Regions from separate parts of the Dorea acetigenes genome, predicted to be linked through region 3. Evidence: a T-box and tRNA genes for the amino acid it is inferred to sense, from the RefSeq annotation. Region 3 holds a T-box; the other regions hold tRNA genes.
The links. The T-box of region 3 lies ahead of thrS (threonine--tRNA ligase). A T-box ahead of a tRNA ligase gene usually reads a tRNA of that ligase, here a tRNA-Thr.
Positions count from the first base shown of each region.

Region 1: it has a tRNA-Thr gene. The T-box ahead of thrS (threonine--tRNA ligase) is inferred to sense a tRNA for this amino acid. The anticodon was not compared.
Region 2: it has a tRNA-Thr gene. The T-box ahead of thrS (threonine--tRNA ligase) is inferred to sense a tRNA for this amino acid. The anticodon was not compared.

Region 1 is NZ_JAOQJU010000002.1:216,042-220,160, forward strand. It holds gene OCV99_RS03410 (sensor histidine kinase) at 1-403, shown strand, start outside; gene OCV99_RS03415 (PepSY domain-containing protein) at 464-1,096, shown strand; gene OCV99_RS03420 (hypothetical protein) at 1,156-1,401, opposite strand; tRNA gene OCV99_RS03425 (tRNA-Thr) at 1,521-1,593, shown strand; gene OCV99_RS03430 (mechanosensitive ion channel family protein) at 1,624-2,493, opposite strand; gene pgeF (peptidoglycan editing factor PgeF) at 2,499-3,347, opposite strand; gene OCV99_RS03440 (YraN family protein) at 3,356-3,724, opposite strand; gene OCV99_RS03445 (ribonuclease HII) at 3,734-4,119, opposite strand, start outside.
Region 2 is NZ_JAOQJU010000007.1:70,287-74,405, reverse strand. It holds gene cysS (cysteine--tRNA ligase) at 1-512, shown strand, start outside; gene OCV99_RS08080 (Mini-ribonuclease 3) at 497-952, shown strand; gene rlmB (23S rRNA (guanosine(2251)-2'-O)-methyltransferase RlmB) at 984-1,742, shown strand; gene sigH (RNA polymerase sporulation sigma factor SigH) at 1,754-2,374, shown strand; tRNA gene OCV99_RS08065 (tRNA-Thr) at 2,442-2,514, opposite strand; gene OCV99_RS08060 (glutamine--tRNA ligase/YqeY domain fusion protein) at 2,658-4,119, shown strand, end outside.
Region 3 is NZ_JAOQJU010000002.1:333,004-337,122, forward strand. It holds gene thrS (threonine--tRNA ligase) at 1-1,681, opposite strand, end outside; T-box leader at 1,802-2,024, opposite strand; gene OCV99_RS04115 (peptidoglycan recognition protein family protein) at 2,128-2,796, opposite strand; gene OCV99_RS04120 (aldose epimerase family protein) at 2,842-3,867, opposite strand; gene guaB (IMP dehydrogenase) at 3,946-4,119, opposite strand, start outside.

The DNA of each region.
Region 1 (4,119 bases), 120 kb from region 3:
AAAGGGAATCTCTATCTCCACAGATATTGAAGAACCACACATCAAAATGCTGGCTGATGAAACCATGCTAATGCGTATTTTCGTGAATTTACTGCAAAATGCGGTCATATATGGACGGGAAAACGGATGGATCCATGTGTCACTGAAAGAACAGAATCAGGAAATACAAATAGTAATACAGGATAATGGAATTGGCATGGAAAAGGATAAACTGGATAAAATATGGGAACGCTTTTACCAGGTAAATCCTTCCAGAGAGAAAAAAGATTCCGGAAGCTCCGGTCTGGGGCTGTCCATGGTAAAATGGATGGTAGGCATCCATAATGGTTCTATTTCCGTAGACAGCCAAGTAAATCGGGGAACCATATTTACAATAAAATTTCCAAAAAAAATGGATATTTAATGTTTCTTTAATATTTGTAATATATACTAAGCTCAAGAAAACAAAAGGAGGACAGATTCTATGAATAAAAAAATTTTACTTTTTATCAGCATACTTGGAATATCCGTTATAACAGCCGGCTGTAACGCAAATAAAGGAAACAGCGGCATTCAGCCTCAGCAAAATACTGCTTCACAGACAAAAAGTTCTGACGGTACCACTACCGAAAACATATCGTCGGACGCTGCCTTAAGCGAGGAAGAAGCCAAAACAATTGCTCTGGAAGATGCGGGTGTGTCTGAAAACGACGTCAGCCATATCCGTGTAAAATTAGAAAAAGACGATGGCATTCTGGAATATGAAGTGGAATTTTACGCCGGCAGCCAGGAATATGACTATAGCATTCTTGCTTCCACCGGAGAAATTGTAAGTAAAGACATGGAAATTGAAAACGATTTTTATACGGAAAACACACAGGCCGAAAACAACTCTCAGAACAGTTCCGCAGCAGTCAGTGAAGAGGAAGCAAAAAAAACTGCACTCGCGAAAGTAAACGGTGCAACGGAACAAAATATCCGCATACATGCAGACTGGGATGACGGGCGCCAGATTTATGAAGGTTCTATTTATCATGGAGACCGGGAATACGAATTTGAAATTGACGCTTCAACAGGGGAAATCATCTCCTGGGAAGAAGAATCTATTTACGATTAACTGTCGATTCATCCATTCGGGGCAGGACATGCAAGTGTTCTGCCCTGTCATTTTAAATGTTATATCTCATTCAGATATTTTACGATTTCTTCCATCCCCGCATCACTAAACGGATATTTTGAAACCTTTTTTTCTGATTTTGTCACATCATAACATTCCGGTCCCTCCCAGACTGTCAGTAAGAATTTTTCTTCCTCATTCTCCTCTATTTTTTCAATCCGATAATTCATTTTTCCCCTGCTTCCATGAAACTTTGCCTTTTTATAAAATGCAAGCGGAAAAAGCATCTGTCTTGTAACCAGCATATTATTCCTCCCATATTTTTATCTCATATCACATTGCTGCAATTTTTTTCAAAAAGTTGTTGCAAATTTCCGAAAAATATATATAATAGTATTTGTGGCTGTTACAAAGTAACTGCTTTGCTGGAATAGCTCAGTTGGTAGAGCACTTCACTCGTAATGAAGGGGTCGTCGGTTCAAGTCCGATTTCCAGCTTAGAAAGAAGTCCTTGAAGGACTTCTTTTTTTACTTTTCTGTCGGCTGACACATATGGACTGCCACCTGCTGATAAGGAATTTCGATTCCCGCAGAATCCATTTCCTGCTTTACATCTTCCAGAAATTTCCATTTTACGTCCCAAAAATCTTCTGTCTTCACCCAGGCACGCACTCCCAACACCACTGCACTTGCCGCCAATTCGTCTACAAAAATTAAAATTTCCTTGTCTGTCCTGATTCTTGCTTCCTTCTCCAAAAGCTTTGCAATAATTTTTTTAGCTTCTTTCAAATCCGCTTCGTAGGAAATACCTATTTTAAGATCCAGCCTCCGCTCATCCTTATCTGTCACATTTGTCAAACTGTTATTCGCCAGCGTGCCGTTCGGAATAACAATTGTTCTGTTGTCAATTGTAGTAAGCTTTGTATAAAAAAGCTGTATTTCTTTTACCGTACCCTCATTCTTACAAGTATCCTCAATAATATAATCGCCCACAACAAAAGGTTTCAGCAATAAAATCAACACACCACCAGCAAAATTTGACAAGCTTCCCTGCAGGGCAAGACCAATTGCCACACCTGCAGATGCTATAACCGCTGCAACCGACGCCGTATCAACTCCCAAATTCGTAGCTATAGAAATAATCAAAAGCACATACAAAACAATTTTTAATAAAGAATCAATAAATTGCGCCACGCCTACATCTATCTTAGAGCGCTCAAAAGCCTTTCTGACAATCCTGCGAAACCAATTAATGAGAATTCGCCCAACAAAAAATACTACCAGGGACACTACCACTTTTATCCCCATATTGATAAGAGATGGCGAATGATTCTGGAGCTGCTGTAAAAAAGCATTCACCTCTTTTGTTGTTTCTTCCGTAATTTCCGTTGTATCCATAAAGATTAACTCCTTTTATTCTCTTTTAATGCAAGAAATGCGCTTAAATTTCCTCTCTCCCATCCAAGCACTCTATGGGAAAATAATATATCCGGATTACAGCATGTGCACACATTGGTTACCGCTATATGTTCTTTTAAAATTCCCGACTCAAGAAAATTAATTTCATTTGCTTTCCACAGATTTAGCTGATATTTGCCATTTCCTTTGGCATAATATAGCTTGTCCCAATATTTCTTATCATAATTTTCCTGAAACTGGGCAATAACATCCTCACTTACTTCATAACAGTCCTGACAAATGGAAGGTCCAATAGCAGCAACAATGTCTTCCGGCCTCGTTCCATATTCTTCGGTCATACGCTCCACCGTTACTTTTGCCATCTTGCCAACCGTTCCCCGCCATCCGGAATGGCTTAACCCAATTACTTTTTTTACCGGATCCACGAAATACAAGGGCACACAGTCTGCATAGAAAGTAACCAGACAGATACCTGGAACATTGGTAATCATTCCATCTGTTTCTTCAAAAGTCCTGCCTTCGTCCCCGGCATGTACTACAACCACGTTCGTTGTATGGGTTTGCTGTGTATAAACCATCCTGTCCGGCTCTACGCCAATTGCGGCAGCTATCCTTCTGCGGTTTTCTTCCACAGCTTCCGGCTTGTCTCCTCTCTTCGTACTGATATTCATCGTTTTACAGTGCCCTTCGCTGACACCCCCAAGTCTTGTGGAGAAGCCGTGCAGCACACATCCGGTTCCATCAAGCAGCGGATAACTTAAAAAAGGCACACCGTTTACCTCTCTTTCTTCCAAGACAAGGTCATTATTTTTATATCGTAATCCCAGACTCATATAACCTCCTATTCTGCGTAATCAAATGCATTTTTTATGATTCTCACACTTTCTTTTCCCTTTGTTCCGCTAATTTCCACAACATCAAATCTGCAAGGCACATTGTCATGCCCTTTCATCATCATATAGAACAGGGCGCATTTAGAGATCGTTTTCTGCTTAGCGCGGGTAACTGCCTCTGCCGGTGTCCCTTTTCGGGAATCTCTGCGGTACTTTACTTCACAAAATACCAGATATTCTCCATCCCGGGCAATAATATCAATCTCACCCGCCGGGCAGCGAAAATTATATTCCAGTATTTGGTACCCCTGCCCTTCCAGATATTTTCCGGCAAGTTTTTCATACGCTGCTCCTGTTTTTCGTTTATTTCCTTCCATATTCCTCCATCAGTCGACAAAATTTTTAATAAATGTTGCTCTGTGAATAGGTGATGGTCCTAGCTCCTTTAATGCCGCAATATGCGCTTTCGTGCCATAACCTTTGTTTTTCGCGAACTCATAACCTGGTATGACTTTATCATACTCTACCATCAGACGATCTCTCGTAACCTTGGCTATAATGCTTGCAGCCGCTATAGATACACTTTGAGCGTCTCCTTTTATAATCGGTATCTGCCTATAGGGAACCCCGGGAATCGTCACCGCATCATTCAGCAGAAGATCGGGTTCTGTACCCAGATCGGCAATCGCAAGACGCATTGCTTCATAAGTTGCCTGCAGAATATTAATCTCATCTATCTTTGCCGGACTCACCATCCCAATTCCTGTCGCCA
Region 2 (4,119 bases), on a different contig from region 3:
ACAGAAGTCCGCTGAATTTCAGTGCGGATCTGATGGAGGCATCGAAGAACGGTCTGGAGCGTATTATCAATGCGGTGGATAATTTGAAATACCGCATGGAAAATGCGAAGACAGAGGAAATGACAGATGCAGAGAAGGAAACATTTGCAAAGACGGCAGAGTTTGTAGAGAAATATGAAGCGGCGATGGATGATGATTTCAACACTGCTGACGCCATTGCAGCCGTATTTGATTTGGTGAAATTCTGCAACACAACGGCGGTAGAGGAAAGCTCCAGGGAATACGCACGGAAATTGTTTGACTTGATTGTGAAGCTGACAGACGTCCTTGGCTTGATTGTAGATAAGAAAGAGGAAATGCTGGCGGAAGACATTGAAGCGCTGATTGCAGAGCGCCAGGAAGCAAGGAAAGCGAAGAATTTCGCAAGAGCTGATGAAATCCGCGATGAATTATTAGCAAAGGGGATTGTCCTTTTGGATACCCGTGAAGGAGTAAAATGGAAAAAAGCATAGAATGGCAGTTTGATTCTTATATGCAGGAAATATTCCAGATGCAGGAGGTGGATATAAAAACATATTCACCTCTTGCTTTGGCATATATCGGAGACTGCATTTTTGATTTGATTATTAAGAGTCTTGTGTTGAACCAGGGTAATAAACAGGTTCAGAAAATGCATAAGGAGACCAGCCGGATTGTTCAGGCGTCTGCGCAGTCTTTGATGATGCGTGAGATTCAGAAACATCTGACAGAAGAAGAGCATTTGGTATATAAAAGGGGAAGGAATACGAAGACGGTATCGCCTGCCAGAAACCAGTCGCTGACAGATTATAGAAGGGCTACGGGATTTGAGTCTCTGCTGGGGTATCTGTATTTGAAAAAAGAGTGGAAAAGAATGCTTGATTTGGTTAAAATAGGGTTAGACAGTCTGGAAACAGAGTGGGAGAAAGAATAAAGTGCCGTCATTGGGCAGAATGGAGTTGGACATGGAAGAGAAGCTTACAGAAGGAAAAAGTCTGGTGATAGAAGGACGTAATGCGGTTTTGGAGGCATTTCGCTCGGGGAAACCGGTTGACAAGCTGTTCGTGCTTGATGGATGCCAGGACGGACCGGTGCGTACCATTGTCAGAGAGGCAAAAAAACACGATACCATCATTCAGTTTGTAGAAAAAGAACGTCTTTCTCAGCTTTCTGAGACGGGGAAGCATCAGGGAGTGGTTGCTTTTGCGGCGGCTTATGAATATGCAGAGGTAGAAGATATGTTGGAGCTTGCGAGACAGAAAGGGGAAGATCCTTTTCTGATTTTGCTGGATAATATCGAAGATCCCCATAATCTGGGAGCTATTATCCGTACAGCTAATCTTGCCGGAGCGCATGGCGTGATTATTCCGAAACGCCGGGCAGTGGGACTTACGGCTACTGTGGCGAAGACGTCTGCGGGAGCACTGAATTATACACCGGTTGCCAAGGTAACGAACCTTGTGAAAACTATGGAGGAACTGAAGGAAAGGGGACTTTGGTTTGTCTGTGCAGATATGGGCGGAGAGTCTATGTACAGGTTGAATCTGAAAGGACCGATAGGACTTGTGATCGGCAGTGAGGGAGAAGGAGTAGGACGTCTTGTGAAGGAAACCTGCGATTTTGTGGCGGGGATACCCATGCGGGGAGATATTGATTCCCTGAATGCATCTGTTGCTGCCGGAGTACTGGCATATGAGATTGTGAGGCAGAGACTGGAGGGATAATGAAGAAGAAAGTGTCAGAGTATGAGACGATGACGGATGAACAATTAATCCGCCGTCTGCAGAACGGCGAAAAAGAGATTATGGATTACATTATGGATAAATATAAAAATCTTGTACGCAAAGAGGCAAAGGCGATGTATCTTCTGGGTGGCGAGAATGATGATTTGATTCAGGAGGGGATGATCGGGCTTTTTAAGGCGGTGCAGGACTATGATGTGAATCAGAAGGTGTCCTTTTACAGCTTTGCCAGACTTTGTATTACCCGGCAGATGTACAGTGCGGTGACGGCTTCTAAGAGACAGAAGCATATTCCGCTTAATTCATACGTGTCGCTATATGAGAAGACAGAAGACGGCGGGGATGCCAGGGTATTGGATACAATTGAAGCGGGAGTTGAGAGTAATCCCGAGTTCGTGCTGTTGGGCAAGGAGTCGGCGGAATGCCTGGAAAATGAACTGGAAGAACAACTTAGCAATCTGGAGCAGAGGGTTCTTTACCTGCATCTGATGGGAACAGATTATAAAACCATTGCCAGGCTTTTGGATAAGAGCCCGAAAACGGTAGATAATGCGCTGCAGCGGATTAAGGCGAAGGCCGAAAAAATTATTGGACAGGACGACGCCAGGCATTAAGAATAAAAGAAAAATCCTGTGGAAGAACAGTGTTTTAAAAACTGAATCCACAGGATTATCCTTTTTAAGCTGCCTAGCGGAATCGAACCGCCGACCTCCGCCTTACCAAGGCGACGCTCTACCGACTGAGCCAAGGCAGCATGCATAAATCATATGCAACGTGATTAATATACAATAAAAAGGGGTAGTTTGTCAATGGGATTTTGAAAATAATTCTGTTGTCGAATTTTTAGAAGTATGATAAGATTAGAAAATGATTAGAGAATGGTTTCAGGAGGATACTATGGGAGAGGAAGTTATTTCTAAAAATTTTATTGAACAAGAAATAGATAAAGATCTGGCAGAGGGGGTCTATGATACGGTATGTACCAGATTCCCGCCGGAACCCAACGGCTATCTGCATATCGGACATGCAAAGTCTATACTTTTAAATTCAGGACTTGCGGAGAAATACAATGGGACTTTTCATCTGCGGTTCGATGATACGAATCCGATGAAAGAGGATATGGAATTTGTAGAGTCGATTAAGAAGGACGTAGAATGGCTGGGGGCAGATTTTAAAGAGCATCTGTATTTTGCATCTGATTATTTTGATGTGATGTATGAATGTGCTGTTAAGTTGATTAAGAAAGGCAAGGCATATGTGTGTGATTTAAGTCCGGAACAGATCCGGGAATATAGAGGCACACTGAAGGAGCCGGGAAAGGACAGTCCTTACCGTGATCGTTCTGTCGAGGAGAATCTCCGCCTTTTTGAAGAGATGAAAGCGGGGAAATACCAGGATGGAGAGAAGGTGCTCCGCGCAAAGATTGATATGGCGTCGCCGAATATTAATATGCGTGATCCGATTATTTACCGTGTGGCTCATATGAGTCATCACAATACGGGAGATAAGTGGTGTATTTATCCGATGTATGATTTTGCTCATCCGATAGAAGACGCAGTGGAAAAGATTACTCACTCTATCTGTACACTGGAATTCGAGGATCACCGTCCGTTGTATGACTGGGTGGTTCGGGAATGTGAATTTGATCCGGCACCGAGACAGATTGAATTTGCGAAGATGTACCTGACCAATGTGGTAACCGGGAAGCGTTACATTAAGAAATTAGTACAGGAAGGAATTGTAGATGGATGGGACGACCCCAGGCTGGTATCTATTGCGGCGCTTAGAAGAAGAGGGTTTACGCCGGAATCTATCCGGATGTTTGTGGAACTCTGCGGAGTCTCTAAAGCACAGGGGTCTGTTGATTATGCCATGCTTGAATATTGTATCAGAGAAGATTTGAAGATGAAGCGGCCGAGGATGATGGCTGTCTTAGACCCGATCAAACTGGTGATTGATAATTATCCGGAGGGTGAAGTGGAATATCTGGATGTAGATAATAATCTGGAAAATGAAGCTCTTGGCAAGAGAAAGGTTCCGTTCTGCAGAGAGCTTTATATTGAGCGGGACGATTTTATGATTGATCCGCCGAAAAAATATTTCCGTCTGTTCCCGGGAAATGAGGTCCGCCTGATGCATGCATATTTTGTGAAATGTGTAAGTTACGAGACGGATGCGGATGGCAAGGTCACGGTTGTACACTGTACCTATGATCCGGAGACGAAGTGCGGAACAGGTTTTACCGGGCGTAAAGTAAAAGGAACCATTCATTGGGTACCGGCTCCGTTTGCGAAGACGGTAGAGGTTCGTCTGTATGAGAACCTGATTGATGAAGAAAAGGGTGTATATAATGAGGATG
Region 3 (4,119 bases):
TTCTCACAGAAATCGTACCTTCTTCTACTTCCTTCTCTCCCACGATTACCATGTAAGGTACCTTTTCCATCTGCGCTTCACGAATCTTATAACCCAATTTTTCATTTCTTAAATCAATTTCGCTTCTTACGCCTGCCTCTATAAGCTCATCCTGTATTTTCTGTGCATAATCCGCAAATTTCTCAGATACCGCCATCACCTTTACCTGAACCGGTGCCAGCCATGTCGGGAATTTGCCTGCATAATGCTCAATCAGAATTCCGATGAACCGCTCAATGGAGCCAAATGCTACACGATGAATCATAATCGGCCGATGTTTCTCACCGTCTGCTCCCGTATACTCCAGGTCAAATCTCTGAGGCATCTGGAAATCAAGCTGAATCGTACCGCACTGCCACGTCCTTCCAATAGAATCCTCCAAATGGAAATCAATTTTCGGCCCATAAAATGCACCGTCGCCTTCATTTACAACATAAGCAAGGCCCAGTTCATCCAACGCGCCTCTCAAGCCTTCTGTTGCCATCTCCCAGTCTTCATCGCTTCCCATACTGTCTTCTGGTCTTGTAGAAAGCTCTACATGATATTTGAATCCGAACTTAGAATATACTTCATCAATCAATCTTGCAACACCTTTGATTTCGTCACGGATCTGATCCTCCGTCATAAAAATATGCGCATCATCCTGTGTAAAACAGCGCACACGCATCAAACCATGAAGCTGTCCTGATTTCTCATGGCGGTGTACCAGTCCCAGCTCTCCCACACGCATCGGAAGATCCTTGTAAGAGCGAGGTTCTACCTTATACACTAACATACCGCCCGGACAGTTCATTGGTTTTACCGCATAATCCTCGTCATCAATGACCGTCGTGTACATATTATCTTTATAATGATCCCAGTGTCCGGAGTTCTCCCACAGATGTCTGCTCAGGATAATCGGCGTAGAAATCTCAACATATCCCTCTCTCTGATGCAGCTTTCTCCAATAATCAATCAGCAGATTTTTAAGAACCATTCCTTTCGGGAGGAAGAACGGGAATCCCGGCCCTTCGTCCATGATGGCAAATAATCCAAGTTCTTTTCCTAATTTTCTGTGGTCACGGAGTCTTGCCTCTTCCATGCGCTTCAGATATGCTTCCAATTCTGCCGCTTTCGGGAAAGAAGTACCATAAATTCTTGTCAGCATCTGCCTGTGCTCGTCCCCTCTCCAGTAAGCTCCTGCCACACTTTGAAGTTTGAACGCTTTTATAACACTTGTATTTGATACGTGGGGTCCTGCACAGAGATCCAGATATTCTCCCTGCTTATAAAAACTAAGCTCAGCATCCTCCGGTAAATCCTCAATCAGCTCTACCTTATATGGCTCATTCTTTTCTTTCATAAGATCGATTGCTTCCTGCCGGTTCATAGTAAAACGCTCCAGCGGCAGCGCTTCCTTCACAATTTTACGCATTTCCTTTTCTACTGCTTCCAAATGCTCTGTGGTAAATGGAAAACTAAATTCAAAATCATAGTAATATCCATCCTTAATTGCCGGCCCAATCGCACATTTTGTATCCGGATACAGACGTTTTACTGCCTGTGCCAGGATATGAGAGGTTGTGTGATGAAACGCCTCCTGTCCCAGTTCATCTGCAAATGTCAGGTCCTGTACAGAACCATCTTTCATGCTTACTTTCATGTTACTTTCTCCTTTCAACTTATACCCATTTTTCCAAAGCAAGGGGAGCATTTTATGATACAGGAACGTAAGAACTTCCTATACCATAAAAAACACCCTTAAACAGACGCCTCACGCCTGTCTAAGGGTGCAATTATCTGCACGGTTCCACCTTAACTTTTCACTTCGGATTCTCATAAATCCTATCCCTTAACGCTGGAATTACGGCAATGCTTACTGAAATCTGTTCAGCATCACAGCTCAGGAATGGTTTTCCCCTGTGTTCTGTTATAAAAGGCTTCCAGCTTCCGCCCTTCTCTCTGGATAACTCCCACAAGCTACTCTTTTCCGTCTTGGCTTTTCTCATGTTCTATACTGTTAATCAGCTATTTCTTATTATAACAATCTGTCCCAAAATGTCAACAAAAAACTGAAAAGCACCTATTCTGATATAAACTGAAAAGCACCTATTCTGACGGTGTGTTTTCTATTGCCTGTGTTATATCATCCCGAAAAGCGGCAAAAGCATCTTCATTTTCAACAAAATATTTGGGGCAGTTTTTCCCCGTTACATCGTAATGACGGATAACATCTTCCGACGTCAGGTCAAACTTCATACAAAGCCATGCACACAATTTTACCATAGACTGATAGGTAGCATCATTGAACCTTCCCGTCTCATCAGGATGGCAGCACTCGATAGACACCGTATCTATATTTCTGGAATTGGACGCATAGGCCACCTCCCAGGTCGGCACACATTGAACAATCTCTCCTTCAAGCCCTACTACAAAATTACTGCTTGCCTTCGTCTCATGGCTGTCCTTCAGCCCTTCAAAATAATTTCGGTTGTCCATAGCCGTCGACCCCGGATTTGCCGTATAATGGACAACAATCCCGGTAATCTTATTCGTCTCAGTGCCAGGTCTGGAATAAGGATTCACAGTCAACAGCTCCACATCAATATCCGGCTGAAACGCATTGATCGCCTCTCCGTTATTCTCCTTATATTCATCGCTTGCGAAAAGCGGCACTACAAACTTCACACCTACAAGAATAGCAAATACTGAAGCAAGTACAAAAACACCTGCTTTTTGGATCTTTCTCATTCCCTGCTGGCGCTGTCTGGCCGTCAATTTTCTTTTCTTCCTTCGTTTCTTTCCCATCTGCTTTATTGTATATTAGTAAAATTTAAATGTAGTTGTCGTATCGTATGCATCTCCTGCTTTTACAACAGGACTTTGAAACTGCGGCTTATTGACTGCATCCGGAAAATACTGTGTTTCAAAACAAACTCCGTGGCGCCAGTGATACCGGGCGCCGCCTTTTCCGGTTTCATCTTCGACATAATTGGCTGTGTAAAGCTGCATGCCCGGAAGATCTGTGTAAACCTCCATCCGGATCCCACTTTCCTCTGCAAGCATCTCCGCCGCCTTACGGAATCCTTCTCCATTCAATACATAGTTGCGGTCATAGCCACGGCCAAACTTCAGGTCAATATAATCCTCTTCTATATCTCTTCCCAGCGTCTTCATCAATCTGAAATCCATAGGCGTGCCTTCCACCGGAAGAATCACACCCGTCGGCACAGTTTCTTCATCTGACGGTGTAAACGTATCAGCATCAATCCATACCTTCTGTCCGAGGACCTCGCCGGACTCATGTCCATTCAGATTAAAATAGCTGTGATTTGTAATATTAAAAATGGTATCCGCATCCGCTGTCCCATGATAATGGATTGTCACTTCGTTCTCATCCGTCAGAGTATAAGTTACTTCAATATGTGCCTTTCCCGGATATCCCTGATCTCCATCCGGGCTGTCAAGCGTCAGCATAATATGTTTTTCATCTGCTTCTTCTACCTTCCACATCCTCTTACTGTAGAAATCAAGCCCACTGTGCAGATTGTTTTTAAAGTTATTCTGTGTAAGCTCATAAGTTTTTCCATTTATCGTAAAGCAGGCTCCTTTGATGCGGTTCGCATTCCTTCCGATAATTGCACCAAAAAATGCACCGCCCTTTTCATAGCCGGCCACATCATCATACCCAAGTACTACATCACGGATTCTTCCATCTTTATCGGCAGTAAGGATACTGACAAGAGTTGCTCCGTAATCGGATACCGCAATCTTCATTCCTTTTTTATTACTCAGTGTATAAAGAGAAGCATACTCACCTTTTTGTGTGATTCCAAAATCTTTCTTCATCTGCCAAATCTCCCTTGCTTTCATTAAACCAAATCTTTCGTATGGCAAAAAGCGCAGCTTCTCGCTGCGCTCCGTCTCTTATTCATCTACGCTATAGTTCGGCGCTTCTTTCGTAATGTGAATATCATGCGGATGGCTCTCTTTCAGAGACGCTGCTGAAATCTTCACAAACCTTCCATTCTTCTTTAAATCCTCAATGGTAGGTGTTCCGCAGTAACCCATACCGGAACGCAGGCCGCCCATCAGCTGGAA